Regions from separate parts of the Bacillus sp. ISL-47 genome, predicted to be linked through region 2. Evidence: riboswitches for the same ligand, from Rfam matches in the RefSeq annotation. Region 2 holds a riboswitch; each other region holds the start of a gene.

Evidence for each region. A riboswitch is a leader RNA that binds a small molecule or an ion and turns the genes downstream of it on or off. The one in region 2 is predicted to bind cyclic di-GMP.
Region 1: it holds a riboswitch for cyclic di-GMP, as region 2 does, so the genes downstream of both, J7I93_RS08805 (response regulator) here and J7I93_RS04530 (hypothetical protein) in region 2, are expected to answer to the same signal.
Region 3: it holds a riboswitch for cyclic di-GMP, as region 2 does, so the genes downstream of both, J7I93_RS09765 (anti-repressor SinI family protein) here and J7I93_RS04530 (hypothetical protein) in region 2, are expected to answer to the same signal.
Region 4: it holds a riboswitch for cyclic di-GMP, as region 2 does, so the genes downstream of both, J7I93_RS03135 (EAL domain-containing protein) here and J7I93_RS04530 (hypothetical protein) in region 2, are expected to answer to the same signal.

Annotation. Positions count from the first base shown of each region.
Region 1 covers NZ_JAGGQS010000022.1:55,451-62,467, forward strand. The annotation lists gene J7I93_RS08780 (helix-turn-helix transcriptional regulator) at 1-166, opposite strand, end outside; gene J7I93_RS08785 (aspartyl-phosphate phosphatase Spo0E family protein) at 812-970, shown strand; gene J7I93_RS08790 (DUF421 domain-containing protein) at 1,095-1,778, opposite strand; gene J7I93_RS08795 (phospholipase D-like domain-containing protein) at 1,900-3,387, opposite strand; gene J7I93_RS08800 (hypothetical protein) at 3,491-3,727, opposite strand; cyclic di-GMP riboswitch class I at 3,824-3,906, shown strand; gene J7I93_RS08805 (response regulator) at 3,978-4,337, shown strand; gene J7I93_RS08810 (hypothetical protein) at 4,644-4,838, opposite strand; partial or broken gene J7I93_RS08815 (hypothetical protein) at 5,065-5,874, opposite strand; gene J7I93_RS08820 (recombinase RecT) at 6,163-7,017, opposite strand, start outside.
Region 2 covers NZ_JAGGQS010000009.1:80,419-88,744, reverse strand. The annotation lists gene J7I93_RS04545 (GDSL-type esterase/lipase family protein) at 1-641, opposite strand, end outside; gene J7I93_RS04540 (S-layer homology domain-containing protein) at 844-2,331, shown strand; gene J7I93_RS04535 (DUF3006 domain-containing protein) at 2,337-2,588, shown strand; gene J7I93_RS04530 (hypothetical protein) at 2,640-2,885, opposite strand; cyclic di-GMP riboswitch class I at 3,013-3,101, opposite strand; gene J7I93_RS04525 (copper amine oxidase N-terminal domain-containing protein) at 3,234-5,129, opposite strand; gene J7I93_RS04520 (chitobiase/beta-hexosaminidase C-terminal domain-containing protein) at 5,314-8,326, opposite strand, start outside.
Region 3 covers NZ_JAGGQS010000025.1:1,104-9,429, reverse strand. The annotation lists gene J7I93_RS09785 (class I SAM-dependent methyltransferase) at 1-205, opposite strand, end outside; gene J7I93_RS09780 (FAD-dependent oxidoreductase) at 223-1,512, opposite strand; gene mnmH (tRNA 2-selenouridine(34) synthase MnmH) at 1,751-2,809, shown strand; gene J7I93_RS09770 (helix-turn-helix domain-containing protein) at 2,958-3,278, shown strand; gene J7I93_RS09765 (anti-repressor SinI family protein) at 3,352-3,501, opposite strand; cyclic di-GMP riboswitch class I at 3,532-3,622, opposite strand; gene J7I93_RS09760 (hypothetical protein) at 3,824-4,078, opposite strand; gene J7I93_RS09755 (helix-turn-helix domain-containing protein) at 4,378-4,719, shown strand; gene J7I93_RS09750 (pseudouridine-5'-phosphate glycosidase) at 4,853-5,767, opposite strand; gene J7I93_RS09745 (carbohydrate kinase) at 5,783-6,880, opposite strand; gene J7I93_RS09740 (alanine/glycine:cation symporter family protein) at 7,143-8,326, opposite strand, start outside.
Region 4 covers NZ_JAGGQS010000006.1:28,101-36,426, forward strand. The annotation lists gene flgL (flagellar hook-associated protein FlgL) at 1-146, opposite strand, end outside; gene flgK (flagellar hook-associated protein FlgK) at 160-1,719, opposite strand; gene J7I93_RS03120 (flagellar protein FlgN) at 1,738-2,220, opposite strand; gene flgM (flagellar biosynthesis anti-sigma factor FlgM) at 2,237-2,503, opposite strand; gene J7I93_RS03130 (TIGR03826 family flagellar region protein) at 2,648-3,079, opposite strand; gene J7I93_RS03135 (EAL domain-containing protein) at 3,149-6,418, opposite strand; cyclic di-GMP riboswitch class I at 6,507-6,593, opposite strand; gene J7I93_RS03140 (ComFC family protein) at 6,666-7,373, opposite strand; gene J7I93_RS03145 (ATP-dependent helicase ComFA) at 7,363-8,326, opposite strand, start outside.

The sequences.
Region 1 (7,017 bases), on a different contig from region 2:
CACTTGTGGAGCCTTTAGCTTTCGGCATCCCAGCCTCATCTCCATATTGAGCTGTGAGCTCTTCCCCTGCATCTTTCATTGAGTCCCTGAGTATCTTTATAGAGTTCATCATCCAATGGTAATCCTTAAGAATGGATTCAATTTGTTTGCTGGCAGCTTCTTTCATTAAAAACACTCCTTTGGATATAATAAAAATGGACACCAAACAACGCTTAATTCGCCATTCAGTGCCCCTGGTTGTTCCAGTAGACTTATTTTGTTTTTTTATGAATTTTTTATTGAGCAATTAAAAATAATAAATCTAATAAATACAAAGGAGATGAACAGCTATGACATACCACAAAATGATTCGAAGTGTCCTCGGTGTTGATGTCCGTGCTCGCAATTCAAAATATGGTAGTGAAAATTATGCTTACAACCCTTTTCAAAATCCAATAATACATAAACAAATTAATGGGGAAGAAATAGTCCCCATCAATCTATCCAAGTTATGGAATAAATGATCATATCTTATTTGAGTAGTTTAATTCATAATGAGAAGGCTTCCCTGATTACCAGGATATAACTTGCTTACCGAACTCTCTCGGCGGGGTATCGACTATCGATTTCAGTTGTCATTTTTTCTATATTGGTTTTCACCAGGAATCCCTCCCAAGTGCTAAAATTATATTAGGTCGGCCGGGAGAAATCCTGGCTTTTTCTTATTACTAATTTTTGTCTTTTATAGACAAGTTTTGTCGAAATCATTCAATATTTTCCCTTTATCTGAAATAATAGTTCCTGTAATTTTATCATTTAAAGGAGCAAATTAATGTGTAATTTCTGCCGAGAGCTTAGAAAAAAGATTAAATTGTATAGAAAAGTGCTTATTGAAACCGGATTAAGGAAAGGGTTAGATGACCCTGAAACTATAAGAAACAGTCAATCTCTTGATAAATTAATTTTCAAGTATCAATCAAAATGCAGATAACATTTTAAATTTCAAATAAGAGTCGAGATACATATTCTCTGTTTCAATTTTTATAAAAACACTGAATTAATATTTAAAATCCAAATGGCCATTCACAAACATATGCTAATATCCTAATAAAATTTTAAAATGGACTAATATGAATTCCTTCATTTTCTCGCCAATCTGCGTAGAGTATACGTTTAACATTATCATAGCCATTGGTAGTTAATTGATTATCTAACCACTGTTGATCAAATCCGAGTTCATGTAAATTATCCCTTAATACTTCCCCATCTATAATTAACGCTGTTGGGAGGTATACTGGACTTTCTAGAAGACTGAGGTCTTGCTTGTCTGGTTTTTGATACTTCGATTGTAATAATATACTTATTTGCCCATTAGCTTCCAATATACCGTATTTGACTTCGCGAACAGAAAAAACCTGATTTTGTCGAAGTATACTTAATACTTGATTTACATCCAATTTGTTCTTTTTAAGTAACTTTCTATCCATTACACCATCCCGAATAATGATGTTAGGATCCCCCAATAAGAGAGAACGTGTCGATTTATTTTTTAGAGTCAAGAACTCTATCCCCAACATGAGAAGCGTCCACAATCCGATGGCATATAAAAAGTGAAAAATCCCTACCTTATTTTCATAAATGGTATTTCCTAAAAAATCTCCAAGCACTAATACAAAAACTAAGTGAAACGGGGTTAACTGAGAGATTGATGTTCTACCGGTTATGATAATGATAAAAAATAAGGTGACAAAACCTACTATGACTTTGATTGTCAGTAAACCAAAAAAAACTTCACCCAAAGTTTATTCCTCCATTTTATATTTCACTCGATTTCAAAAATCCTCATGTTTTAAAATATTTATATTACAACATGTAAGCTAAATTAAAATCAGAAAGATAAAAAATACCGGTTTTATCAACTTATAATAATGGAGAAAACAGGCGGGCACTCTGTTCAACAATCCGCTCGGTCAGGGGTCGTTCCAGCAAGTCTTCAATATTTAATGGAATAGAGTCAATTAGATCACGTTCGAACTGATCTGTGAGTTCCCTCGCCACATCTGCACTGTACAAGACTTGACATACCTCATAATTCAGTCGAAAACTTCTCATATCATAGTTTGCTGAGCCTACGGCAGCAATCTCCTCATCTATAGTCAACACCTTGGTATGAATCATTCCTTTGTCGTACTGGTAGATTTGTAAACCAGCTTCTAAAAGTTCCCCATAATAAGTACGACTTGCAAAACCCACGATTTTTTGATTATTGTGGCGAGGAACCAGCAATCTTACGCTCACACCTCGAGCTATTGCTGTCTTTAATGCCATAATAATATCTGTTTCCGGTACAAAATAGGGTGTTGTTATATCAATAGTCTTAGTCGCTTGTGTTATACATATAAAGTAAGTTTGACGAATAAATGGGGTAGGAATTCCAGGGTTTCCTTCCAACGTATGGATATACGCTTTTTGCAATGTCCTTGTTTTTGGCGATATGTCTATCTCATTATAATCTAGGGTGCTCAACTCTGATCCCAATTCGGCTAACCATCTGACATGATCTTCTCTGCCGATTGGATTGATTACATCAGACTTTGTTTTCGGGTTAGTATTTGATTTTATTTTTTCCGGCACTGCCATATTCCAATGAACATCAAAGACAGTCTGTAAATCGACCAATGCATCTCCTATGATTTGCAAGTGGGTATCCCGCCAGTAGCCAACGTCAGGCTTCAATCCTGTATATTCATATCCTACGTTCATGCATCCAGTAAAAGCTACTTTTTCGTCAATTGTGACAATTCTACAATGATCCCGATAATTCCAATAAGAAAAGATCCAAGGAAATCGTAAAGGAAATATTGTACGGCATTCTATCCCTGCTTTGACCATCTGTCGGATTTTTTCACGCGGAAATTTATAACTCCCCAAGCCATCTCTCATAAAACGAACCCGCACTCCATTTACTGCTTTTTCGATTAGCAGTTCTGTGATGCGATTACCAATTTGGTCATTCCTAAATATGAAATATTCCAGATCAATCGTTTTTTGGGCTTTTTGGAGGGATTCAATGAGTTGTTTATATTTTGCTATTCCATTGTCAAATACTTGGACTTGGCCCGTTCGTAGCCCATTCACAGTGAAGGGCCGTAAAGCATCGGCGATTACCGATGCTGAATCACCAAATGTATCAGGTAATTTATTCGATTCACTTTTAGAAGAGGTCAATCTTTTCCGATGAATAAACTTAGGATTTGATATGCTAAGATAAAGCAAGAAACCAATGATAGGAAAAAGAAGGACGATTATTATCCAATTCAAAGCCTTGGCAGGCCTACGTACATCCCGAATTGCTATGATTAAGATAAAAAACGTATTTATCAGGTATAGATAAAAAATCCATTCCAACTAAAAATCCTCCCTTGTTTTTCTCTTAACATTTACAAAAAATGCAGGGAGTATACTTTTAGAATTCGAAAGAATACCTAGTTTACTCTTTTGCTTCCTTGTCTTACTCTTCCAGCCACCTATTTATCTTGGCAACAAACAAATCTAATCCTTCCCTTTCATCAAGATGAAATGCTACACCAGAGAAATCAGGTCCCTGATAATGACAAACGCCCTTGTATTTTTCATGATGACGGATCAGCAGCCGTTCCATCCCTCTGTAAAACTCCAACTCTTCGCCTTGTTTTAGTTCAGCTATCTGATCTTCAAGGGCAAAGGAGAATAAGTCTAATTGCTTCATTCCCTCACCACCAACGAAATTTATAATCCATAAGTCACGAAATTATCAATTTTTTGTCACATTTTGTCGTTTTCCACTATATTCACTGTGTTAATATACCTATAATGGCAAATTTTATGAAAGTAAAAGACGCAAAGCCACGGGTGTAAGGTAAAAGCTAAGGCAGCCGGGTTACCGAGATTTATCAATCTCGTAAATCTCTTATAACTCCTTTCTTAAATTTGCCTAATTTTCAAAAAGGGAGTTTGATATGATTAATAAAGTACTAATTGCTGATGATTCTATGTTTATGAGACAAATACTTAAAAGAACCTTGTCTGAAGGCAACTATCAAGTAATTGCTGAAGCCTCTGATGGTTGCGAAGCTATATCACTTTTCAAGAAGTCTTCCCCAGATATCGTATTACTAGACTTAACAATGTCATGTAAAGATGGAATGGCTGTTTTAAAAGAGATCAAGAATCTTGATCCAAATGCAAAAGTTGTTATATGCTCCGCAATGGGACAATCTAAATTAATCGTGGAAGCTTTAAATTATGGTGCTAAAGATTTTATTGTAAAACCGTACTTTAATGAATTAATCCCCGCATTAAATAAGCTTGTCAGCTAAACAACCTCTTTATAGGGGTCTTTTTTTTGAGGAAACTTAGCAGCAAGCTCAGCTTCGCTGCTTTTAAAATCATATGGCGTTGTGTTTTTCCGAGTAGCATTTCACGCATGGACCCTCAATGTAGAAATAATTTGGCTTTCCACAAATCTTGCAAGTCTTTGAGTAAGTATTCCAGCGTGTATTGCAGTCCCTGCATTCAAGTAATAAGAGGTTTTTTCGATGTCCTATCACTGTCCCCTTGGCCAGACATTTTGGACAGCGAGTAACTAATTTAACATTTGTGATAGTCATTTTTCATATCTCCCTTCAAAACCAGTTATTTTGTGTAGCCTCTGTATTAATCTCCCGAAAAGATGCCAGTACAAGCTCATATTTCAGTTCCTCGTAATCACAATCGTGGATTCTCTTTCCTGACTGAGCCTTATAAATATTAAGTTCTGACAATCTCTTGATGAGGATATTCCTTTTCTGTTGCATAACGGATTCATATAGGATCCCCATGGTTTCAACTCCCTGATCTTAATATTTTTAGCTTTTCATTTAGTTCTGCCTTTTTACGGGCCAGCTCATCTTGATTGCTAGGCACTTCCCGCTCTTGCATTTTCCTCAGCATTTCATCAAGTTCAGCCTTATCGGCAGCAATTTGGTCAGGTGATTTTTCCTTTATCGGTTGTTTTGGTTGCTCATTTTCATAAAACCAATCTGGCAGCATTTCCGTACGTATTGGCTTGGATCGCATACCCTTAGGTTTATAAGAATTATTGCTTTTAAAAGGCTTAACGTTTTTAGCTGCTTCTTTTGCCTGTTCTCTTGCTACTAAGGCCTCATAATGATCCATGATGTATTTTTCACAGTAACCGAAGGCTTTAATGGCTCCATTTGGCTGACGTTCTTTATATTCAGCAAAACACTGTTCAAGCAATTTGATTGTTTGTGGCAACGGCATACCACGGGCGACAATCCGGGCGATTGCTTCATAATCTTTTGTTGTTGGGTAAACAGAACGTCCTTCTTGTATCGTTCGTAACTCTATGAATCTTTCAGCAATAATATCTACTGGGTCATTTTCTTTAGTAATAGTAATAGTAGTATTATTTATCTTTGTAATATCTTTATTAGAGTGGACACTTTTGTCCACATGACTGGACATTTCTGTCCACTCTGGACTGGACGTTTTTGTCCGGTCTCCATCAGACTGGACGTTTTTGTCCACTCTCTCTTTGCTGTATTTTTTAGAGTTTTTAACAGTTATAATATATCCATAAGGTGCTCTGGTGATCTTTATGTAACCATGTGTTTCTAGGTCATCCAGCCACCTTTGAACAGTTCTTTCGCTAACTCCAAAAGGTTTTGCCAACTCTGAGCGTTTCAATGGCTTATTTCCTAACACGATGCCCCAGGTTACTCCATCTCGTTCAATCTCTTTTGTAGTGGAACTGACGCACCAGAGAAAAAGCCACAATGCTGATCCAATTTTTTTGTAATGTTTCGGCTCTAATAATCCTGAATAGGTTGGAAATGGATAACTTTCGGGCACCGTATCACCTACTTCCTATGGACATTTTTATGACATGGCACGCATATCAGATTCCCCGATAGTTTCACATTTGAATATAAAATACTTTGAAAATACATCTCCATTTGGAATACGAATGGTCTTAACAAACATGTGATTCACTCCCTCTCACATACAGCAAATCCGTTTTTAACCCCTTTTACTTTGTAATCCGAATACCTCCGCATATACTCTAAAACAAGCATTTTCAATTGTTCTTTATCTCTAGCCTCCTCCCAGATCCATGCTGGAAGGAGGACATTTGTTTTGTTACTCTGCATCTTCAAAATCTATGTCCAATGATTCCTGGGCGGACATATTTTTGCTAGTTTTTTTCTTCTTTTGATCCGTATCAATAATTTCAGGCTCTTCATCTGATACATGCTCTTCCTTGCTTGGAGAGTCATACTGAATTGGCTCATCATACTCATTGGCCTCATCCGTAATATCTTTTACCTCACGCTCCTGCTCATCTTCTGAGAATGCTTTTTGCATATCGATGGACAAGATACCCCATTTGCCTAGCATATTTCTAAGAACCGTTTTCATAGCCATCGCATCGTAATCAGAGCGCCAAACATTATTAATGGATTTCTTGTCTTTTGCCTTGTTATGCTTAATCCTGTGCGCCTCGACCTCATCTCGGGTCCAATAGACCGTTTTTTCAAAGCCATTGACCAACTTAAAGTAGCCACAGTAACCGATGACCTTGTCACTTTTCCTGACATCCAAATCAAGGTCAATTTCCTCCGTTAGACGATTCCACTTTAGGAGTTCTCCTTCATATACCGGTATTACATTTATGGCCTTGTACTGGCCGCTTCTTAATGCCAGTTGAATGTATCCTTTGTATCCCAGTTGGAACTGCGCTGCCTTATACCCCTTTTTAGAATCATAAAAAGCAACAATCCAGGCGTAGCCTAAGTTTTTATCAACTGGTAAATCGAGAGATGCAGCAACCATTGCACTGGACACTATGGACATAGGCTCAGCTTCTCTTAGGCCAGGATCTCCGTTATACAAATTAAGAACGGAAGCCATAAATTGCGGAGCTTTATTGGCCAATACCTGCTCAAATTTCTTTTGCATTGTTGGCGTATTTAGTAGACTTTTAAGTCCAAGTGA
Region 2 (8,326 bases):
AATTTTTCATAAACAGAAACAAAGGTTGCCCCTTTAGTTGCTGATGCTGCTTGAATCGTTTTATTTAGCGTTTGTGTTAGTTCTATTAGTTGAGGTTTTTGAACGTCTGAGAGGTATGGAAATGGGAAATAATAACCCATCACATAAACGGCTGCTTCCGGATTTAATTCCTTAATCGTTTGAAGGATCTTGATGTAGTTCGCAGCTATACTTTGAAGAGTAGGCTTTATCGTTGCGGGATCAATGTTGAGAGTTCCTTTTTCACGGTCTATTTTGGCTTCCTTCAGGAGATCATTGGCGCCTGCTGAAATCGTAATAACGTTTGCTTGTTTAATGGCTGCCTTTAATTCTTCCTTCTCTGTTAAATCTGACAGTACATTCTCGGTAGTATACCCTGGCACTGCAAAAGCCTTTGAGTATGTATCCAGCAGTCCCTGTCCTTTTAAGTGCTCTGCAGCCATATCGGAATATCCCAAACTAATCTGCTTATCAGAGGTCATCCCTGCTGCTAATGAATCTCCTAAAGCAAGATATCTGATTGATTCTTCCATTGCTGCTGATGCTGGGGATGTTATCAATCCCAGCAATAAAATAAAAATAATCGATAAACTAGATAAACCTTTCTTGCACCTATTAACCAATTGACTTTCACACTCCCTATTTTTTAGATTCTACAAAATATATGTCATTCTGAGTAGGTATATGTATCTATTTTAAATGGCGGAAGAGAATATTTCTATCATTATTTAGTAATTTATTCCACTTAACTAATTTCCCTCCTCTTTCATTACAATTCTGTTACAATAGCAAATGGAAATTAATTGACAAATAGAGGAGGTTACTATGCAAAAATTAGTTGCTTTACTTTTTACTATATCCTTTTTTCTTATACCATTATCACAAGCCGCGGCATCTCCAGGCGGGACAGATTCCAGTGGAGGTCATACTTGTTGGACAAACTGTTCAAAATACGGGCTGGAAACAGGGGAATACCATTATCATGATGCTAACGGAAATATTATAAAAGATAATCCAAAACCGCAGCCAGCTGGTTTATTTACAGACACCGGCGGGCACTGGGCTGAGGCAAATATTAACTTATTATATGAGCTTGGTTTAGTAGGCGGATACAATGACGGTTCCTATGGTGTTAAAAAGAGTATAACTCGTGCAGAAGTTGCAGCTATCATTACTCGTCACTTAAAGCTGCCAAGTGCGGCACCATCTTTTACTGATGTCACTTCCAAGCATTGGGCCTATTCATCTATTGGTGCTGTTGCAAAAAAAGGGATTATGGGCGGATATAGTGATGGCAGCTTTAATCCTAATGCCGCAATCACCAGAGCAGAGCTAGCTGCGATGCTAGTGAGAGCATACAGCTTAACCGGAAAAAGCAGCATTTCATTTAAAGATGTTTCAACAAAGCACTGGGCGTATGGCGTCATTCAGGTGCTGCTTCATAATGATATAACTGGCGGATATCCAGACAACACATTCAGGCCAAACTCAAATGTAAATCGGGCAGAATTTGCTTCTTTCCTGGCTAGAATCATTCGAAATCATGATGTACACATTGCAGGCGGTGAAATCACCGCCCATTTTATTAATGTCGGCCAAGGCGACAGCATATTGCTGGAAACCCCTAATGGTAAAAATGTATTAATCGACGGCGGAAACAGATACGCAGGCGATGAAGTGACTGACTATTTAACCCGGGAAGGCATTGGTTCGATTGATGTCATGGTCGCCACTCATCCAGATGCTGACCATATCGGCGGGCTAATTGAAGTTTTAAAAAAGTTCCCTGTAAAAAGGGTCCTTGATAGCGGTAAAGTTCATACGACAAAGACTTATACAGAGTATTTAACATTAATTGACCAAAAAAATATCCCAATGGATATCCCATCTAAAGGGGATTTTTTAAACATTGATGAAGATATTGCTGTTCAAGTGTTAAACTCAACCTATTCAAGTTCAGATTTAAATGAATCCTCTGTTGTATTAAAAGTGGTCCATGAAGACGTTAGCTTCTTATTAACTGGAGATGCAACAATGGAGAATGAAGCGAATATGACCCAGCAATACAATGTGTCTGCAGATATATTAAAAGCTGGCCATCATGGTTCCAGCACTTCAACTTCTTCAAGCTTCCTGAATAAAGTTCAGCCTTCCATTACCATACTTTCATATGGAGACAATTCCTATGGTCATCCAAACTCGGCAGTCGTACAAAGGTTAAAATCTATAGGTTCGAAAATTTACAGTACTTATAACCATGGAAATATTATTGTGGAATCAACTGAAAATGGATTTACCGTTGAGGAGGGCTGATAACGTTGGAAAGATACACCGTTGATGCAATAGAAGGAGAAAAAGTTGTTTTATTACCCAGCAAGAATGAATGTGACAGAATCGTTGTCTCCATGAAGCAATTCTCATCAAACCTGTCAGATGGAGATATAATTGAAGCAACCATCAGCAGCGAGGGTAAAGTGATGGAATACAAGTTATTATCTGATGAAACGCAGAATGCTTTCAAGAAAAATCAGGCATTGCTTCAGAAGATTTTAAACAAAAACAAGAAATAGCTAAAAGGAGCCCACTTACTTGAGATGGGTTCTTTTTAGCTATTTCCCGCATTAGTTATAAGCAGATATAGAAGAATCTGTTCCATCCGCATTAATGAATTGATGGTTCACTCTCGTACACGCACATACCAGGTTATTCAAGCATTCCCTCTTGATTTTTTCATCGCAAATGAAATCATATAATAATTCTTTCTCCAGCTTTTCTGCAATTTCCTCAAGAGAATTTGTCTCCTGGCGGGAAAGAGAATGAATAATCTCCCTTTCAAAGAATTCCACCGATCCGTAGTAAATCTTCAATTTTACCCACGCCCTTCCAATTTATTTACAATTCTGAAAACTAAAAAGTAAAAAACTCGCCAACGTCCGGCAGAGTTTGAATGTTATTATTAGCTATACCCTATAAAAAGACATATACTCCCGACATTTTGGCAGCCCGACGATCTTAGTCATGTATATGACCTTAGACTCGCGGCTTTGCGTCCTTATTTTTCAATAAGTTTGCCTTTTTCAATTTTCATACAATTATCATATAACTATAGTAATATATTTTCAACAAATTTCGCTATTTTTCCGCAAACATTAAGACTAAAGGACTATTCCTATTCTATAAAAAGACCGGCACCTATTTGCCGGCCCTCCCATTTATCATTGTGCCTCAACATAAATCGCAGCTGGCAGACTGGCTCCGCCTGCATGCATGATCTCAAGGCTAATCATATCCTCAGCACCTGCAACAGTATAAGCCGGGAGTTCAACATACTCCGTGGAAGGCTTAAGGGTTGGGATCAAATAAACAATTCCATTCATTTTCACCGCTCCGCTATATAGTCCCCCTCTGCCCGCTATTTTTAGCTTGATGGTCTTCGCTTCACCAGTTGGGTTGATAATAGGAATATCCACCTTATAATTCATGCCAAAGTGGCCTGAATTTCCAACTGAGCCATTGACTTTAGCTAATGAATTCTCTTCGGTAAGGAAGTGATCCGTCTTTCCGTTCGAAATGTTATAGCCCACTTCCGGTGAGCCCACTGTATAGGCAGGCAGGACTGCCCGGATTTCAGCATTTGGCCAAACGCCTCTCGGATGTGCAGCGTATGGATCAATCGGAACTGGTTCTGAGTGAATCCTTGTTAAGTCTGTATTATTTGTTGTCAAAACAGTTCGGATTGTGTATTCACTATTTCCTCCGTTTATCGAGCGAATATCGACATCCTGCAAAAAGCCAATAATATAGTTAGGATGCAATTCATATGTTTCGATTAGTTTCGTTTCACCCGGCTGTATAACCATCCCCATACTCGCTGAATCAGTTAGCTTGTCATTCAGGACTTTATCAGCTATTGGAAGGCCAATATCATAATTAATCCAGCTGTTTCCGCTCGTTTTCACATAACCTTTAGAACCTGTAACCTCCAGGCTATTGATGCTTGAAGTATTTTGAATGGTTATCCCAATCTTCGCTTCTTTTCCAAGCTTATTAAGATGCCATCCAAAAATCCGGTGCTCGTTAACTGGATCTGCTAAATTTACATTATGCTGAGCAAGCGTGGCTGCTGGATTAGGAACGAGAGCAGGTGTAACTCTTTCAGGATTATCGCTTACAAGCAGGTCTCGTGAGCCTTCCAAGCTTGCATTTGGGACATATGCAGGACGTGTAGTTGAGCCCTCTGTTTTCTCAAGGAAATCGCTTGTAAACATATAATGATAGAGATAAATGTACAATTCCCTTTTATCAGTCAGGATACGCAGGTTGCCCCCCAGTGCATTGACAATAAAATGAACAGGAACGTACATTTTTCCTGACTCGATAAACGGCTTTTCTTCAATCTGCACATTCTCCTGATTGATTAGAACGTTTTGGCTTCCGTTTGTAAAAACAAAGTTCAAGCCGGCAACCTGAAATTCCAGCTGGCTATCTGTCACCCAATTTGAACTTGTGCTGTCCAAATAATTATAAAAATAGTCTGCAGGAATGTACGTTCTTCCGCTTCTCTCCTCTAAAGGATCTTCCATGATGATTCTTTTATTGTTCATATGTAATACGTATGGATCTTCTGGTGGGATTTTTTGATGATTAAGTGTTATTTCAACGGTTTGTTCACCCTGATTCCAATAAACCTTCCCATCAAGGTTCTCACTCACAAAGCGCAGCGGTACGTAAGTCCTGTATTTGTACATAAGAGGAGCAACGTTCATAGTAACCTTCTTATCATTTACTTTGGCAATAGTAGAGTTTATGGTAAGATCTACTCTTTTTCCATTTCTGACGGCACTAGCTGTTTGATTCTTTTTATCCCAATAAACCTTGGCATCAATCGCTTCATATAAATCTCTCATCGGCAAAAGCAGATGGCCGGACTTATTAAGAATAGGATCGTTAAACACAGTCTTCTTCCCATCAATTTCAATAGTCACTCCATTTTTAATATACAGGCCTTTTCCGATCAAGGTTGCAGCTGAAACACTTGATGAACCGGCCGATAGAAGGGAGCTGAGAGCAACTGCAGCAATAACAACTAAAACTCTTAATCTTGCAAACATTTTTCCACTCCTTACAAATAACGACAGGCTTCTTGGTGTCCTGTCCCTCTTTTTCGACAATAATACAATTTTACTATAAATAGGCAGATTTATGTAATAAGTGTGTATGTTGGTTAAAATTAACAATAATTACCGGAAGAAAAAAGGATGGAAACCCTATACGATTTCCATCCCTCATAGCTTATTAGTTTGCCTGCTCCCAAATCATTTCCGCCCATTCCGGGTGGTCAATGAACGGATTACGGTTATGCTGCCATTTTTCAAAAATGATGTTGTTACGATTGCGTTCAAACTCGTCAACAGGATCCTGTTCATGCCACTCAAGCAGAGTAGAAAGCTTTCCGTGGTATGGATTTGAACCGTTATTCAGCAGCTCGTTTAATTCAAGATCCACTTCTCCATTGCCTTCATAGCGGACAGCCATGTAAAAAAGCATTCTGGCAACGTCGCCTTTTACTCTGTCCGGCGGTTCCCAGGAGCTGGCCGTTTTATAGCAGCCGTCACAGCCGCTGACTGCCGTTCCGCCGTTATCAAAATCAAGGTTTCCGCGGGCACTGTTGATTCCTACATCAGTAGGGCGCAGATGATGCACATCTGTTCCAGGTCCCATGCTGGTTCCAAAATCGCCATGTGATTTTGCCCAAACATGCTCCCGGTTCCAATCACCGGCATTTCCGCCGTTCAGGTTTTCTGAACGGGATTCTCCTGTGTAGAAAAGAATGACATTGTCAGGATTTGCCGGGTCTTCATCGGTTTCCTTTAATGCGTCCCACACATCGCTGTAGGAAATAACGGTCTGCTCGGAAATGATATTGTGAAGAGCTGCTTTTAACTCTTCACCTGTTTTTCCGGAAGCATCTTCATAATAGCCCTCCAGCTGTTCAGCTTCTTCGACTGTCAGGGAAAAGCGGACTGTTACTTCGCCGCCATTCCCGTCTTTTGCTGTAACAGCAATCAGATACGTTTCTGGAGTCTCTGTCGGAAGCGTCAGGATTGAACCATTTACTGCTCCGATTGTTGCAGTGTAGGATAACTCGTCTCCATCCGGATCAGAGAAATATTCGTTTAAATCAAGTGAAACTTCCTGGCCTGTTTTCGCATTGATATTTTCTAGCGTTTTTGCGGCAACAGGTGCCTGGTTTACCTTTGGCTCAAAAGGTGAATGCATCGCATTTCCTTTTGAGTCCGTAAATTTGATGCCGGAAGGATTTGCTTTCTTGCCTATCGTCCACTTCTGGACATTTTCCGCCCCGCGGATTTCCGCGACTTTATTGCTTTCAATCATGACTTCTTTAATTTCTGCACCTGTAAGGTCTATTATGGCACCTTTGTTTGCTGAGCTGATGGCAACTCGTGTATTTTTCAGGCCTTCGCCTGTAACAGTTGCTGATTTTTTTAGCCAAAGCCCTTCGGTAAGAGTAGATGATTCGTCCATTGTAACCAATGCATTATAAGGTCCGACGACGTACTTTTTCGCATGATAGTCTACCAGATTAAATACATGGTCATACTTCGGCTCTTCCGGCTTCACTTGTTCTTTTAAGCTGGTTTGAATCATGACCGGGTCATGGTCACTTGCACGGCCATGCTCTTCCATAAAGCCAGAGTTAATATGAAGAATATCAACTTTTGTTCTGTCCGCAAGGTTGTTGGAAACTAAAATATGATCGAGCACTTGGGCATTACCTTGGTAAGAATAGGAGTAGCGCTCTTCTGCCGGCACTTTTTCAATCATGTTTGTTAATTCCTGTCCTTTTAATGCCTGTAAAGGATTGGAGAATTCAAAGTCATTAAAATCGCCAAGCAATACGATGTTCGCATTCGGATCTTTTTCCTTCACGTCTTTTACAAAGCCGCTGATCACGTTAGCAATTTTCATACGCTGAATTTCACTGTTTAAAACGGGCGGCTGAACTTTTCCGAATAACGGAAGATCTCCGCCTTTGGAGTTAAAGTGATTCGCGATGACAATTACGCTTTCACCATTAAACTCAAACTGCGCGGCCAAAGACTTGCGGCTGTCTTCGAAGGCTTCGTTTTTTGGATCAATCCGGCCGGGGTTAAGAGTCAGCTTGCCATCTTCGAAACCGACCGCTTCGTTTGCTTCTCCCTTTGTGCCTTCCATCAGGGATACACGTTCAGCATTATAAAGGAAACCGACACGGATGTTTCCGCCCGGCTGGCCGCCGTCCATTTTATCGATTGGCGCAATATCGGTATACGTATATTCCGTTCCGCCTAGCTCTTTAATTTTTTCGATTAAAAGTGCTGCGCTCTGGCTTGCGTCAGTTGTAGTGCTGTCTGTTGGGCCATCATTATCCTGGACCTCTGTCAGTCCGATAATATCAGGCTGTTTCATGTTCTTGGCAATAGCTTCTGCTAACCTCGCAACCTTCTCGGCATCTACTTTTGGTGAGAAGTTTTCCACATTATAAGAAGCAATGGTGAGTTTATCTTCTTCAGGAGCAATGTCTGTATCCTCACGAACCACTTCACCTTCCACAAGCTCCGGCAAAGCTGCTTCGTCACTTAACACTTTATAGTTGCTGAAGCCGTAGCTTACGACACCCTGGATGTTTCCGTTGAAACTGTCTCCCATTTTAGCCACAAAGCTTTCATTGTTCATATCAATGTGGATTCTTTCTGGGTTAAAATCGTCTTCCGTAATGCGCAGTCCGCCATCTGCCGTGTTCGTTGGGACATTTCCCGGAACAACTGCAAGCTCACCATACTTTTGCGGTGCCACTACTTTTGGGTTGTTGACTTGAACGAGCATTCCTTCCAGGCTTTCATAGAAATCGATGCCATCCTGTTCCGGATCAAATTCGGAGAAGCTGTCGTTGTCAATGACTTCTGTCGGAGGCATGCGATCCTCTCCGATTACGACTGAAGCCGGAAGTTCATCCGTTCCCGTTTTGGTAACGTTGGTGGCGCTGATTTCTGTTACAGGCAAATCAGTTTCTTTCTTTTCTGAATAGCCATCAAGCACCCATTCTTTTACCAGCCCATTAACAGAAACAACGTCTCCCTCTGTTAAACCGTGCTTGCTTTTATAAACTAAGATTCCTTCTGATGTTTTAGGATCTGAATCAGGCTCTTGATCCTGCATGTAGAAATTATGATTATCTACTACTTTCGTGATGATCCCCTCAACTTCGGTTACATGAAAACCGTCATACACTGAATAGTGCCCGGCA
Region 3 (8,326 bases), on a different contig from region 2:
TGGCCAGTCCCACCTCCACCCATCTTAAAAGCAGCTCTTCCTGCAGATTCCTGCTTGATGCCACTTCTTTAACTGTGCTCCATTTCCTGAACTGTGAAAAAAGATCAAGCTCGAAGCCTACATAAGCATGCCAGCTATACAGAAACGGCTGGTTTTTTTTCATCCAATTCCTTGCCTTAAGTAAACGTACATATTCCTTTATCATCTTTGTCCAACCTTCTTTCAGCTTTTCCAAGGATAGTCATCTTTTTCTGTGTAAAAGTAATTCCTTTTTGCCTTCGAGGAAAGGCCTCTATTTCTTGCAGGCAGCATCCCCGCCTGTACAAAGCGGTCCAAAGCCGATTCGGACCAGTACCCAAGCCCGGAGACATTCAGCATTTGTTTAAATTGAAGTGTCTTGTCCCTTTCCATTTGCTTCAACCCTTTCCGGCGAATTCCAGTAATGAATCGGTTGGAATAGGAGTAAACCAAAGCGGATAGGTGGCTGAGACTGATCATTTTTTCAGCCCGCGGCTTTCGGACTTTTTCATACCACTTCAGCCTGCCGGGTGAAATTCTCCCGGTTGAATACATACTTTCATACAATTCCCCAAGGATATCAGCATCCTGGATGGCCATATTCATCCCCTCGCCGGCCATTGGATGGACCGTATGGGCGGCATCACCCAATATGGCGTACCTGCCATTCACATATTTATCAGCATAAAAAGCTGTCGGAATCATTAGCTGAATATCACTCCAATCCTTCAGCCTTGTTACGTACCCCTTCAATTCCGGAAAAAGCTCCAGATAGTTTTGATGAAAATGGTCGATCCCCTTTGCGTGAAACTCCTTATAACTCCCCTTTGGAATCAGGTAGACAGACCTGACCTTAGCTTTGGGCAGCGGAAATAAACCAAGGAACCGTTCATCTTTTGAAATGATTTTTCCTTCATCCAGCGATTGAGGCCTTGGAAAAGTGACAGTCAAAAAATGATGGTTATAATCTATTTTTTTAATTTTGCTATTCATTTCTTTTCTGGTAATAGAGTTCCTGCCTTCTGCACCGACATAGAAATCAGCCTTTACAAAGAGCCTTTCCTTCCTATTCTTCCTCTCTACTATTAAACGCCCATCACAATAGCCTTTTCCGAAAGCACCGGATAAGTACTGAAAGTTCGGATACTGCAGTGCCTGGCTGAGGAGAATTCTCTTCAGCTTTTCATGTTCGATCATAACGGCATAATCATAGTCTCCCGGCAGTATTCTATAGTCCATAAAAAACTCATTTTTTCCTTCCTCAAAGGCAATCCTGGAAAAAGAAAAACCATTACATTGAATATCTTTCAGAACATCAAGCTTCTCGAAAATTTGCAGGCTCTTCGGCTGCAGGAGCTCTCCTTTATAAATGGAAGATGGCTCTTCAAGCTTTTCAATTACCATCACATCGATCTTCGACCTGGCAAGTTTCAGCCCGAGCGTCAATCCCCCAATCCCTCCTCCAACAACAGCTACCTCGGTATTCAAGGACATACTTCCCACCACCTTTGCCCTTTATTTATCCTCCTTTTTAAAAAGCAAAACCAATGGATATGCTGATATTACAGTGTTTGGAAGATTTTTATAAACCGTTCTAACGAAAAAAGGAGTATGATTAGGGAAGGCACCTTTATTTTCAAATTCCTATTTAATCGATAAAATAAAGACATACGAAATAATTCTTTGATCCATCATGGACAATCTATATAGCATTTTATTTGGAGGCATTTCTATGAGAGAAATTACTGTAGAACAATATATTCAAATGGATAAGGCAGTTCCGGTTGATGTAAGGTCTCCAATTGAATTTGAGGAGTGCAGCATTCCAGGAGCTGTGAATGTACCGCTTTTCACCAATGAAGAACGTGTGGAAATTGGTACTCTTTATAAAAAAGAGGGCTCTGATGCTGCTAAATGGAGAGCGATGGAGATGGTTTCACCCAAAATCCCATCCATGCTCGGTAAGATTCGGGACCTGAAAAATAAAGGCTATCAGCCTGTTATCTACTGCTGGCGCGGCGGCATGCGCAGTAAATCTGTAGCCACCTTTTTGGCCTATGCAGGCGTGTCTTTCCCTCGTTTAGTTGGGGGATACAGAGCCTACAGGCAATATATTCTTGAAAATACAACTGGGTTAATTCCTGATCAATCAGTCGTTCTTCATGGCATGACTGGCGTGGGAAAAACGGATGTACTAAAGGTTTTAAGTGAGAGGGGTTATCCTGTCCTAGACCTTGAAGAAATGGCAGGACACCGCGGCTCGATCTTCGGCTCCTTTGGAATGGGTGACGGCAGCAGCCAAAAAACCTTTGATGCGCTGCTGTATCAAGCACTTTCAGAGGTTAAGGGTTCTCCATATATCATTATGGAAGCAGAGAGCAAGCGAATCGGCAAGGTCGTTCAGCCAGATGAACTGCTGGATACGAAGAAAACAGGTATCCACATCGATATGTATGCAGGTATGGAGTCCCGTGTTCAGCGTATTCTCAGAGATTATGTTGAGCCCTATCAAAAGGAAGAATGGTTCAAACCTAAAGTAAGCGAAAGCCTTTTATTTATCAAAAAAAGACTCAAGGACTATGATATACGTGCCCTGCTTGATGAAGCTGTTGAAAAGGAAAATTATCCACTGTTCATTAAGCTATTATTGGAACACTATTATGACCCTCGCTATGCCTTTAAGCAGCATGACTACGAAGGTCAGTTCCATCATGTTAACGCTGATGATGTTAAAGCAGCAGCCGAACAAGTCATCAAAATCATTGAAACACAAAATGCTCCCGTCCTGTGACGCGGAGCATTTATTATAAAAATATCTATATAATTTGGTTATTGCTGTGGTATGATAATAATATTGAACAAATCGTTCTTAATATGGAACCTTTCTGTGAATTCTGCTATAATCATATTACATACAATAATAAGGTGTGTGAGGTACAATGATCGGTGATCGTGTTAAAAAACTTCGCCAAGAAAAAAGAATGTCCTTATCCGAGCTTGCTGAACAGGCTGGTGTGGCCAAGTCTTACCTAAGCTCTTTAGAACGCAACCTGCAGACAAACCCATCCATACAATTCCTTGAAAAAATTGCAGGTGTATTGAATGTCCCAGTAGACCATTTAATCCATGAGCAAATCAACAAGGACGAGCTCGACACGGAATGGATGAAAATCGTAAAGGAAGCGATGGAATCCGGTGTTTCCAAAGAGCAATTCCGCGAGTTTTTGGATTTTAATAAGTGGAGAAGCGAACAGAAATAAAATTTTTTGAGCCTGAATTTTTTTCAGGCTCTTTTTTATAAAAAAACCTTTACCATTACCAATAAAATTTCGTTTACCTGGCCTTAGTTAAGACTTCCTTCGCTTCATTTTTATGTAGAAATTCACGGATTTCCTCTTTTTCAAGGCCTAAGTTTTTTGCTTCCAAGATCAGCTCCATCCATTCCATATCAATTCCATCCATTTTTAAACCTATTGCCGCCACAACTATTCCCCCCAAAATACATATCGTATTCCAGGCAATCCAGCCATCCTAGTATTTCCCCTAATACCTTAGACCTGTGACTTTGCGTCCTCATCTTTCAATGAGTTTGCCTTTTTCTGTACCTTTTTACTCATTATCTTTTTCCTAATAAATGTATTCTACTATCATGATATTGATTATGTTGTCATAATATGTCAGCTTCCCGCTGTTTTTTAAATATTTAATTAACTTACAATTCGACATATTCTTTTTAAATACTAGGTGCTCTGGCCTAAATATGATATGAGTTCTTCAAGACTTTGCCATTTCTAATAAAACGATGTTACATATAGTCGAATTCTTTTCTTGTATAGTAAGAAAGTCCAACCCTTTTTTTATAATTTTCATTAATTTGCTTAAATGAATACTTTAATGGCTTTTTATTCTTTCTGTAAATGACATGGATCGGCTCCATCGTCATGGCATCCAAAAAATCATTTTCCGTTAAATCATTTCCGCAGCAAGGACAGTGCCAATGCCCAATTTCACTGCTGCTGAAGGTTGGGCTACCGCATTTATCACAGTTCTTTTGATACATAGAGCACCACCTTTAAACCTATTGATTTAATGAGGTTCTGATTTCTCCTCTCCCGTTCAAGTTTGTAAGCAAAAAATAAACAGAGATGAATCTTAGTGCTTTATAACGAACAGGTAATCTGAGTATAGTTCATATTATCTATTTTGAAAAATTCTAAAAATGGCTGTTTTTTCTCTAAAAAGAACACTTTTTGTTCTATTACTCTAAATACCTTCGTTTATCTCACTATTCTATACTTTTTATTGAACGGAATGTTCGTTATAATGAATATATATTTTCTTATAAGGAGCATTATGCCTATGGTAGGTAGACGCATTAAAAATTTGAGGATCAAAAAAGGGTATTCTATTAATGAACTCTCCGAAAAAGCCGAGGTATCCAAGTCTTATTTAAGCTACATTGAAAGAGGCATCCAAAAGAATCCCTCTTTGCAGGTACTATCAAGAATAGCTAAAACGCTTGATGCCAACCTTGAGGATTTATTGGAAGAAAATAAAGATATGATAGCAGACCTAACATCCCTGGATGAGGAATGGGTCAATCTAGTAAGGGAGGCTATACGGCAGGGGATTACAAAGGAAGACTTTACCTATTATTTAGAGTTTATTAAGTTCAAGAAAATGAATGAAGGGAAAGGATGATGGCTTTAATTTATTGACGTACCTGTAGCGTCCTCCTTCTATGCTATCTTGTAAACAGTAAGGGCGGCTTATGTTGCTTAAAGAAAAAGCCAAGCCCATCATTAGCAGATAAAGCCTGGCTTCTCTTTTTTTCTTATTTATTATTCAGGCTGACGGCAATTTTAGAGCCCACTTCAGCATTATGCTTAACCAATGCAATATTAGCTGTCAGGCTTGTGCCATTCGTAAGTTCCTTTACTTTTCCAAGCAAAAACGGTGTTACTCTTTTACCTGAGATATTTTTTTCCATTGCTTCTTTTAGTGCCGTTTCGATAACCCCTGTGATAAATGATTCTTCCATTGCATCTTGCTCAGGTATTGGATTGGCAATGACAAGGCCGCCTTTTAGGCCCAGTTCCCATTTGGTACGGATCATTTCGGCAGCTTCTTCCGCAGTATCCACTCTGTAATTTACATTAAAAGGACTAGTGCGTGTATAGAAGGCCGGTAAAACATCTGTTTCAAATCCAACAACCGGGACGCCATGTGTTTCCAAGTATTCAAGGGTTAACCCAATATCCAGGATGGATTTTGCCCCTGCACAGACAACAGCAACATTCGTTTGGGCAAGTTCCTGAAGATCTGCTGAAATGTCCATGGTGGTTTCTGCCTCGCGGTGTACCCCGCCAATTCCGCCTGTCACGAACACTTCGATCCCTGCCAGCTGGGCACAGATCATCGTAGCTGCTACAGTTGTTGCACCGTTTCTCTTTTTCGCCACCAAAAACGGCAGGTCACGTCTGCTTGCCTTTTCTACATCGGTGCTTTGGGCCAGAAACTCCAGCTCCTCATCAGATAAGCCAATTTTGATTTTCCCATTTAAAATAGCAATGGTTGCAGGCACTGCTCCATTTTTACGAATAATTTCTTCGACCTCTTTTGCCGTCTGTACGTTCTGCGGGTATGGCATACCATGTGAAATAATTGTTGATTCCAATGCAACAACCGGTTTATTATCTTTCTTCGCTTTTAAAACTTCTTCTGAGTACTCGAGCAAGTTTTCCAACATGATGTCTCATTCTCCTTAGTTAAAGTATTTTTTAAAGGTTTCCTGCAAGCGTGTGTTGTTTAAATTTGGATTCACGGTTTCAAGGGACTGCAGGGCCAGCATGGAGCAGGTCATGCCGATTTTGCAGGCATCTTCAGTGCCCAAGCCTTTTAAGTGGCCAAATATGACTCCGGAAACAAGCGAGTCGCCAGCACCCGTAACTTCTGCAACGTTTACTTTTGGAGCGAGCAGAACTCCCGCTTCTCCCTCGTTTGTATAGTAAATCAGCCCTTTATCGCCCCTGCTGATCACGACCTTTTCCACACCTTTTTTCATGATCTTTTCAGCTGCCTTGAAAAAATCGCCTTCACTGCTGATTTTCATACCTGTTAATGCTTCTGCTTCATCTTTATTGGCAATCAGCCAGGTAACACCATTCAGGTTTTTCGGCAGATTTTTAATTTTTGGAGCTGATACTGGTGTGATACAGAGGGGGATATTCTCTTCATAACATCTGGCTATGATCTGCTTTAACACCTCAGGAGGGTAGTTGGTATCCAAAATAACCATTTCGGATGAGGCAAGATAGCCCCACTTCTTCTCAACAAAATCCTTGGTAACGTTTTCATAAATGGTCATATCAGCTAGCGCCACTGCCATTTCCCCATCATGGCCAAGCACCGCCGTATAGGTACCGGTTGTAAATCCCGGCAAGGACTGCGATGGTGTGATATCAGCAAAGGCTTTTGTATACTCCAGCAGCCATCCCCCTTCTGGATCATCCCCAACTACCGTCATCAAGCCGACATCACAGCCGAGCCTTCCAAGGTTTTCAGCTATATTGCGGGCAACTCCGCCGCTTGATTGTGAGCTCTCAGCGGGATTTGAGGTTTCATACTGAAGCTGTCCTGTAGTTTGAATTTTCCTGTCTACATTGGCGCCGCCTATGCAGAGCACTTCTTTTCTCTCAGGAAGGACATAAGCTCTTCCTAAAATCTTCCCCTGCTTTGTAAGCGAAGAAATATACCCAGCTACTGCAGATCGTGAAAGTCCTGTCTTTTCAGCCAGCTCATTCTGTACAATAAACGGATTCTCTTTAATCAGCTGCAAAATCAATAACTCTTTATCATTCATAATTGACCAGCCCTGTCTTTATAAACTTTTGTTTATATTATAAACTTTTGTTTATATTATAAACTTTTGTCTATTAGTTCCACAAGTGTTATTTTTCAAAAAATTTTAATAGTCTCCTTTTCATTCGCTAGTTTAGATGACCTATTCGCTAGAATAATTATTTATTTGCTAGTTTTCGAATTTCTTCGCTTAGTTCACAATTAGCTGCGACACATGCTCAAATCCAATAAAAAACTCCCGCCATAAGACGGGAGACTTCTAATCAAGCAACATGATCATCATTTTTAATATCTTTTAAATAATATTGTTCAGATGTGAAGAATTCATTTTTTAGCTGCTTGACTTCTTTGCTTAGAAGCAGGACAGCTACGATGTTTGGTATCAAAATCATAGCGAGAGCCAGATCAAGGAATTGCCAGATGGTTTTCGCCGCTCCCACTGAACCGAGAACAATGGCACCAATGTAAACTACTTTTATAGCTTTTCCGGCAAAAGAGCCAAAAAGGAACTCAGCCATTTTCGAGCCATAAAAGACAACTACAATGATGGTTGATATGACAAAGAATATCAATGAAATTGCAACCAATACACCACCAAAGGTACCGAAATACTGTGTGAAAGCTGCTGCAGTCAAGGCTGAAGGATCTTCCATTGCTCCTTCCCTTGTCCAAACCCCTGACGATAACACGACAAAGGCAGTAGCTGTACACACAATCAGTGTATCAACGACGATTCCCACAATTGCCCAAAAGCCCTGCCTTACCGGATGGTCCGTTGTAGCTGCAGCGTGGGCAATCGGTGCGGTTCCAAGTCCTGCCTCATTGGAATATAATCCTCGAGCAAATCCCCAGCGAATGATTTCACCAATTGCAGCCCCGGCAAATCCGCCGATTGCAGACATTGGCTGAAACGCATAAGTGAAGATTAATTCCAACACTTCAGGAAGCTTGCCAAGATTCATAAATAATATGATCAGAGCACTGCCTACATAGATAAGAGCCATGAATGGAACAACAATCTCTGTGACTTTTCCGATTCTTTTAATACCGCCAAAAACGACTAATGACACCAGAACAGCAACAGCAATTCCAGTATATAACCCGTTGATGCTGAAAGTTTCGCCAACTGCCGCGGCTACAGCATTCCCCTGAACCATAATGCTGGGAATCAGCTCTATCATGAGCGCAAAAGCAAAAATGACTCCAAGCCACTTCATATTAAGCCCTTTTGTCATATAGTACATCGGCCCGCCGACATATTCGCCTTCTTCATTTTTCTCCCGGTACTTTACAGCCAGTACACTTTCAGAGAATTTAATCGCCATACCAATCAAGGCTATGACCCACATCCAGAATACAGCACCAGGTCCGCCAAACATAATCGCAGCCGGAACACCAACGATATTCGCTGCTCCTATAGTCGATGAAAGTGCAGAAGTCAACGCCT
Region 4 (8,326 bases), on a different contig from region 2:
CCCATCATGGCAGCAACCGGGTCATCAGATGGCTTCGTAAATTTCTTTTGTGTGGAAATCTGGTCCTGCAGCTTGTCCAGCCGGCTATAGCTGTTGCTCAGGTTTCGCAGCATGTTATTGGAAAGCATTGATTGCGTTACGCGCATATTAATTCACCGCCTATCTGCCTACAACGCCCATGCCGTTGATGATTTTATCGAGCATTTCATCGACCACCGTAATATTGCGGGCCGAAGCATTGTAGGCATGTTGGAATCTAATCATATTGGTCATTTCTTCATCTAATGAAACCGCGCTGACGGATTGCCTGTTCTGTTCAACCGAGTCTGCGAGAATCGAAGAGTTTTTCAAATCCTTTTTGGCGCTTTGGGAATCTACGCCCATCCGGCCTATGATTCCTGAATAATAGGAATCAAGGCTGCCGCTTAATTGGGCCTTTTCATCTGGAGACAGAGAGGTATATTCATTAAAACTCTTCTTTCGCAAATCCGCCAATTCCTGTGCATTGGCGTTATCTCCTGAAGCACCGCTTGCTTTGCCTGCAGCGATTTTAGTAGAGTCATCCAATATCGCCTGATTAACCTTAATGGATTGAGCCGCATTTACAGACGTGAATTGGAAAAAGTCCAATCCTGATGGATCAGCTGCTCCAAGGGCGAATCCATTTTTATGAATCTCATTAAACTCCCTGGCAAATGCCTCAGCCATCTTATTCAGCTTATCCAGCATTTCCGGATAGATTCCTTTCGAGCCGCCTTCTGTCTCGTACCCATAGCTTTTTATCAGACCGGCCAGCCCTCCTGAGAGATTGCTAAAATCAGAGATATTACTCTCTCCAATTTTCAATCCCGCTACCAATCCGCTGTCAGGGTTCTTTTCAAGTTCCACTTTACTGATACCCACGACACCTGACTCTTTGGTTGCAGATACCAGGTTTATAGGGGGATCGAACGACTTCCCATCCTGCTGCACGATTTCAATATTATATAATCCATCAGCAATCTTCTTTGCGTTGCCATAATTATCAGGGGTCACTTTGGACACCTTTACATTTACCAGACTTGAAAGACTATCAACAAGCATATCGCGTTCATCATACAGGTCATTCGGAAGATAGCCATGCGGCTCTACCGCAGCAATCTGTTTGTTAAGATGATCAATTTGCGCCACAATCGAATTTATTTCTTCTACTTTCACTTCAGCCTGGCTGCCGATATCATCCTGCACTCTTGTTAATGAGTTATAGTAATAATTAAGCGTGTCGGCGACCATTTGTCCGGATGCAGCCACTACATCACGGGCACCGGTGTTTTCAGTATGGCTGGATAGATCCTGAAGTGCGTTCCAAAATTTCTCGAGCGTGCTATGCAGTCCGCTTTCGGATGGTTCATTCATAATCTCTTCCATCTTGGTAAGGGATTCGCTCATGGAACCGTAATAGCCCATTTTGGTGTTCTCTGTCCTAAATTGAACATCCAGGAAGGATTCCCTTATGCGCTGGACGCTTCCGGCTTCAACACCCGTTCCCATTTGGCCTGGCAGCTGCGGGCGGTTCATGCCGACAGATGGGTAAGGAGTTGTCTGTGTAAAATTAATCCGCTGCCGGGAATAGCCGGGCGTGTTTGCGTTTGAAATGTTATGGCCTGTTGTATGTAAAGCACTTTGCTGGGTAAACATGCCGCGGCGGGCCGTTTCAAGTCCCATAAAGGTTGAACGCATGTTTGTTCCTCCGTTCTGCTACACTTTCGAGTTAAAGATGCCTGGGGTGTTCTTTTCGGATGATTTCTTTTTTGCCGGCGGGCCGTAGTTCATGTTTTCCGGCTGCGGCCTTAAGAGATTCATAGAGACATTGACAAACTGCAGGGAATGATGGACAAGCTGCTGGTTCAGGTAATTCTGTTCCTTTAATTCGTATACCAGCTCAGTCAGCTCTTTTGCTATCGTCTCCAGCTTGATCTGTTCATCCTGTGAAAGGAAAGCCATGCAATCTGAAACTGTTGGGTTCTCCATCCCGGCAGCAATCATCTTTGCCGCTTTCTGACGTTCCTTTTCCATCCGGTCAATCGCAGCTATATGCGTTTGCTCATCCTTCAGCATCTGGTTCAGGGCGTCCATGTCGCCGTTCTTAATGATGTCTGTCTTTTTGACGGCAAGCTCATAAAGGCTTTTATGCAGCTTGAGCAGTTTTTCCATGGTTGTGATTAGCGTTTCGGCGGACATGCCTGTTCCCTCCCCTTTATTTTTTCGAATAGAAGCTGGCTATGCTTTTTGCTAATTCTTTTGGATTTATTTTATACGTGCCGTTCTCTACCTGAATTTTAAGCTCTTCTACCTTTGCTTTGCGGTTTTCACTCAGCTGTGATACCTGCTGCATTTCCTTGGCAGTGGAGCTGATTTCGATTTTATCTGAAGCAGTCTTCGCTGGTTTGCTCGTGCTTTCAAGCTTATTCATTTGTCGTTTGTACGGATTCACACCTGAAGGTCCAAAGTTATTAATTTTCATAGGTATCCCTCACTTTCATTCCGGTCGATTTCAATCTAATTCTATTATCGGCTATAGATGCGGTTTCTTTAAATATTAATTTATGTTTGGTAAAAAATACATCTAAAAGCCTATAGAAAAGGCTATGTGCACCTGACACATAGCCTAATACCGCCCCTTTAGTTTTTCATCTACCACAAAATAAGTCGCGTTTTTCTCTTTCTTTAACATTTCTTTTCTCCGTTGTTCCTCAGCGGTAAATTGCTGAAGATCCTTCCTCAGTTCCTCAGCACAGCTCCCGCAAATCTTTCCTTCGCGAATGCTTGTCCCGCATTTTTCGCACGGATAGCCGAGATTTGGAAAGTGAGCAAGCTTTAATCGCCCGCTTTTAATAAATTTCAAAATAAGCTCTTCTTCAACTCCGGTCGCTTCCACAACCTCCAGCAGCTTCGCTGTCCGATTCTCCCGCTTGCGGATAAATTGATAAACCGTTTCGTATATCTTTTCTTCCTCTTTCCAGCAATCCTGGCAGATTTCGCGGAATTGATTTTTTACAAAAAGGCCGTCGCATTTTGGACAGTTTGATAACTCAGCCATGATGATTCTCCCTTTCCTGTTATCTTCTGACAACATTATAGCTCGAAGAAAAGGAGAATTATAGAAAAATTAATCAAAATACATGTGGCTGCTGCTAATTTGGATGAAACGGCATTCCGGGACCATGGAGTGTTTTTTCAGCTGGATTTGCAGTTTATTCAGCATGGTAACCAGTTCTGACCTTTGATTTTCATCCAATATAAATTGGAAGCCATAGTTATTGAGGGTATCGGATATCTCCTCTTTCCAGACGATGAACCCTGTAAAGGACACGGTTTCTCCCAGTATTTCTGTTTCAATCTTTAAAATAATATCCTGTCTGACTGGCAATTTGATTGGGGATAAGAACTTAACCCCACCCGGGCCCATGTCTTCGATTAAGATCTCAGTCGTTCCCATTTCGACTTTCTTGTTATTGAGCTTCAGGATCGTCATATCGGCTCCAAGCGGATAGGGAAATTCTACACGGAAGAATTTCCTCAGCTTTTTAAAGACATTCTCCCTTTGGGCATCCTTAGGCTTTAGCATTCCAGCTGCTAGCTTTTGTTCGAAGATATTGTGCGGCAGAGGTTTGCTGAAAAGGAAGCCTTGAATTTGGTCACATTCCTTTTGCCTTAAGAATTGATATTGCTCAAAGGTTTCGACCCCTTCTGCAACAACCTCCATATTCAGCCCATGTGCCAGCTGAATAAGATTGGCAGTGATCACGGTATCTTCAGGGCTTTTATCCATGTTCTGAATAAAGGATTTATCAATTTTTAAGACATCAAACTTATACTGTTTCAGCTGGGTGATGGAGGAATAGCCCGTTCCGAAATCGTCCAGGGCAATTTTCACACCCATTTCGCCCAGCTCTGTTAAGGCTGATATTACATTCTCCGAGTAGTTAATCAGCGAAGACTCGGTTAATTCGAGCTCGATCAAGTTCGGTTCGATTCCATGTTGTGTAACGGCGCTTTTAAAAACAGACACCAGATCATTTTTTAAAAAGCGCTGCGGAGATATATTGACTGAGATCGGAACGACATGAAGACCTTTTTTCTTCCATTCCTGAATCTTTTCACAGACTTTCCATATCACATAATCGCCAATATCCAGAATCAGCCCTGATTCCTCCGCTACCGGGATGAATTCAGCCGGAGATACTCTCCCCCAATCCGGATGATTCCACCTAATCAAGGCTTCTGCACTTAAAATACGGCCCGTTTTTGTATCCACTCTTGGCTGGTATTCAAGATATAATTCATTATTTTTCAAGGCTTCCCGCATATCGCGTTCAAGGGTAAAAAGCTTGTAGGCTTGGATATCCATGGAGGAATTATATACCTGATAGCTGTTTTTCCCTCTTTGTTTGGCATGGTAGAGGGCAGCATCTGCGTTTCGGATGATCTCTTCCGCCGTTTTGCCGTTATTGGGGTAAATGCTTATGCCGATTGTGGAGTTTATATACAGTTCATAGCTGTCAATGATATAAGAATTTGAAGTCGACCGGGTGATTTCCTGAGCTAACCGTGTAGGCTCTTCAATGCTATGAAACCCCTCCATGATAATCGCGAATTCATCCCCGTTGATTCTTGCTGCCATCTGGCTGCCTTTAAGCGATTTTACTATTCTTTGAGAAACCTGCTTTAAGAGTTCATCCCCGACTGCATTGCCTAATGTGTCATTAATATGCTTTAACCGCTCCATTTCAAAAAACATAACAGCGAATTTTGCCTGAGTGCCGGTTTCCAGCAGACTGTTCAGCTTCTCGTCAAAGGATCTTCGATTCGGCAGCCCTGTTAAATAATCATGAAAAGCCATATGCCTCATCTTCTCTTCCAGCCTCTTGGATTCTGTAATATCGGCAACAAAGCCATCTGCCTGAATTAATTCCCCTTCTTCATTCAAAATCGGAATGGCATCAACATTCACCCATTTTTGCTCACCGGATTTATGGAGAATACGATATTGATAGCGGATGCTTTTCCCTTCCTTCAGCTTCTCCCGCTCTGAGGAGACCCCTGGCCTATCCTCGGGCAGAATGATCCTGTTCCATAACTCAAAATCAGTTATAAAATCCTCTGCCGTATAGCCAAAGATGCCTACTACTCCCCTTGAGAAGTGAAGGACCTTTCTATTTATTAAATCAGCAGAATAGATTCCTACATCAAGATTTTCATAGATTTGCGCTATTTTACGTTCGTTCTCATAAAGCTTCTCTTCAATCTGCCGTTTCTCGGTTATGTCCTGAACCGTTGCGACAATTTTAGGGAATTGATGCTCATCAAGGAAACTTGCTTTATGCTGAATATATCGCTCCTGCCCATCCTTCCTTAAAATGCGGCACTCGATTACCGCACTTCTTTTTTCATTCAAAAGCCTATTAAACTGTATTTTAAAAGCAGTCCGATCTTCCGGATGGATATAGCCTAAATAAGCATCAAATGTTGGGACGAATCCCTCTTGGGGATCAATGCCAAAAATCCGAAACAATTGCAGAGACCAAAATCCCCTATCCTTCTCCACGTCATACTCAAGACTCCCAATATTGGCGACCATCTGGGCACGATTAAGGCTATCCTTGATCTTTTCCAGCTCCCTTTGCTGTTGAATAAAGCTGGTTATATCCTTTGCAATCCCAAAAACACCCTTAATTTGGCCATTAACTTTAATGGGAACATTTGTGACTTGTACATCTACCAAATCATGATCCCTCTTAACCCCAACACTATGATAGGTTTGCGGGCTGCCTTGAAGGGCTTTTTGAAAATGCTCAACAGTCGTATCCAAATACTCTTCTGCAATAACATCCCGAAAGGAACCGGACAAATACTCGGGAGAACCTCCGAGCAGCTCCTCTAAAGAATCATTGTACTCTGAAAAATTCCCCTCTGGATCCAGTGTATAAATAGCATCGGGATGATAATCAAAAAGGGACTTGTACTTTTGATTCTGCAGCTCCAATGTCTCTTTCAAGTTCTCTTCTCTTGTAATATCCTTCGAAATGCCAATGGCACCAATGATCTGCTTATCTTTATAAACGGGGATGGATATATTATTCACTTTTAGTAAATGACCTTTTTTATGAAAAATTGAAAAGATCGTATTTTTCGCTCTCCCTTTTAAAACCTGCTGAAATGCACTCAAAACACCCGGGATCTCTTCCTCATTGATAAAAGAAGAAATATCGGCGCCTATAATCTCATCCTTCGTGAACCCGGTGATGCTATATGTACTTTTGTTTACTTCGATTATGTTTCCTTTAAGGTCAGTAATATAAGTCATATCGGGATTATGAATAAATAGGGTCCGAAAGATAGCGGGATCTTCAATATCCAGATTGACGATCTCATCCATTGGCTTCCTGCTAAATCGAGTAAATAATTTGTTCAATGCATAACGTCCTTTCCTTTTAAAAAGGCAAATGAGGAAAGTGTTCATTTTTCTATGCAACCCGGCTGCCATGGCAGGAACCTGCTTTAGGCCCGCAGCTTTGCGTCTTTTACTTTCGTAAAATTTGCCCTTAATTAGAATATGTTACCATATGACGTTAGCACTATGAACAGATTGTTAACAATTAATGTAAATGAAAGTTTTTCCATTTTTAACCTCGTGCGATTGTGACTGAGCTAACGGAAGCCGCTCCTGTTACTTTCAGCACTTTCGCGGCATGGTATAAGGTAGAGCCGGTTGTATAGATATCATCCATGAGGAGAATTTTTTTGTCTCGAATGTCTGTATTCGGAATGAGCTGGAAGACCTGCTGGAGATGGATTCGCTCTTTTCGTGATTTTTTGGATTGTTTTTCGGAGTGGGTGCGCTGAAGGACTTCTGTTGATGCAAATCCCGCCTCCTGGAATAGTGCAGCTGACTGATTGAATCCTCTTTCATAAAGCCGCTCAGGACTTAATGGGATAGGGACAAGCAGATCGAAGGCGAGCGTTTGCAGCTTTGCTTTTATAAAAGGAGAGAACGCTTTGGCAAGGATATAATCTCCTCGGAATTTATATTGGGCAATGACTTCTTTTAGGAAGTCATCGTATAGGAAAAGGGAGTGGTTGCTCTCAAGGCAATGGCCCCACTCCGGATCCTCATTCCATTTTAGACAGTCCCGGCAAAGGTTTCCGGTACGAAATTGCGGTTCTAATTGACTGAACGGACGGCTGCACTTTTCGCAGGTTTCCCCTTGGATAAAAGAGAGTTTTTCGGTGCAATTCATGCACAGGTGATCTTCTTTTGGCCTGGACCAAAGAGTCGACCAGCTTACTACTAGGGTGATTTCTTCGTGGCAAATGAGACAATTAATAATCAATCAGTCCTTTCTTTCTGGCTTCTATATTCATTTGGAGGATTTGTTTACGTGCTTGAACCATGTTTTCTGTTTTGCCGTAGTGGAAAAAGGTTATATCGCCAGCGGGAAATTGCGCGCTTCTCCCAGCCCTGCCGGCGATCTGGACAAGGGCACTTTCTGTAAAAATGCGGTCTTCTGCTCCTAGAACGGCTACATCAATATTGGGGAAGGTTACGCCTCTTTCCAGAATGGTTGTGGTTAAAAGCATCGGGATCTCTTTGTCGCGCATGGCTTGGACCTTGCTTTTTCGGTCTGGATCTTCCGCGTGAACCGCTTCAATTTTCGGGTGGAGTTTCTTGAGGATAGTTAGGACTGTTTCCATCTTATCGATTTTTGGGAGGAACAGCAGGCATTGCTTTTGGGTTTCGAGCCGCTTTTTGATCCATTGGGTGACTGGCGGCGGAAGCTTGTCCTTTTTGAGAGCTTTTTCCCAGTTGCCGCACCATTTGAAGGCTGGAGCTGGTAAAGGGTGACGGTGATATCTTGCGGGGATGGTGACAAAATCTCTCTTCCCGCTCCGGCATTCATTTTGCCATTTCCGGTTTGGAGTTGCTGTTAGGCTGATCATCGAGGAGAGGTCTTTGCGGGCTTGGCGGACAGCATATTGCAGGCTTTCGTCTGCCGTGTACGGAAAGGCGTCTACTTCATCCACGATGACGGTATCGAAGGCTTTATAGAAACGGAGAAGCTGGTGAGTGGTGGCGATGGTTAGCGGAGCCTGGAGATGGCGGTCTTCACTGCCACCGTAGAGGACGGCAACTTGGATACCGGGGAAGACTGCTTTTAGACGAGGTCCAAGCTCAAGGACCACATCAGTCCGCGGAGTGGCAATGCAGACTCTTTTTCCAGATGCGAGGGCCGTGCTGATTCCATCGAAAAGCACTTCTGTTTTCCCGGCTCCGCATACGGCCCAT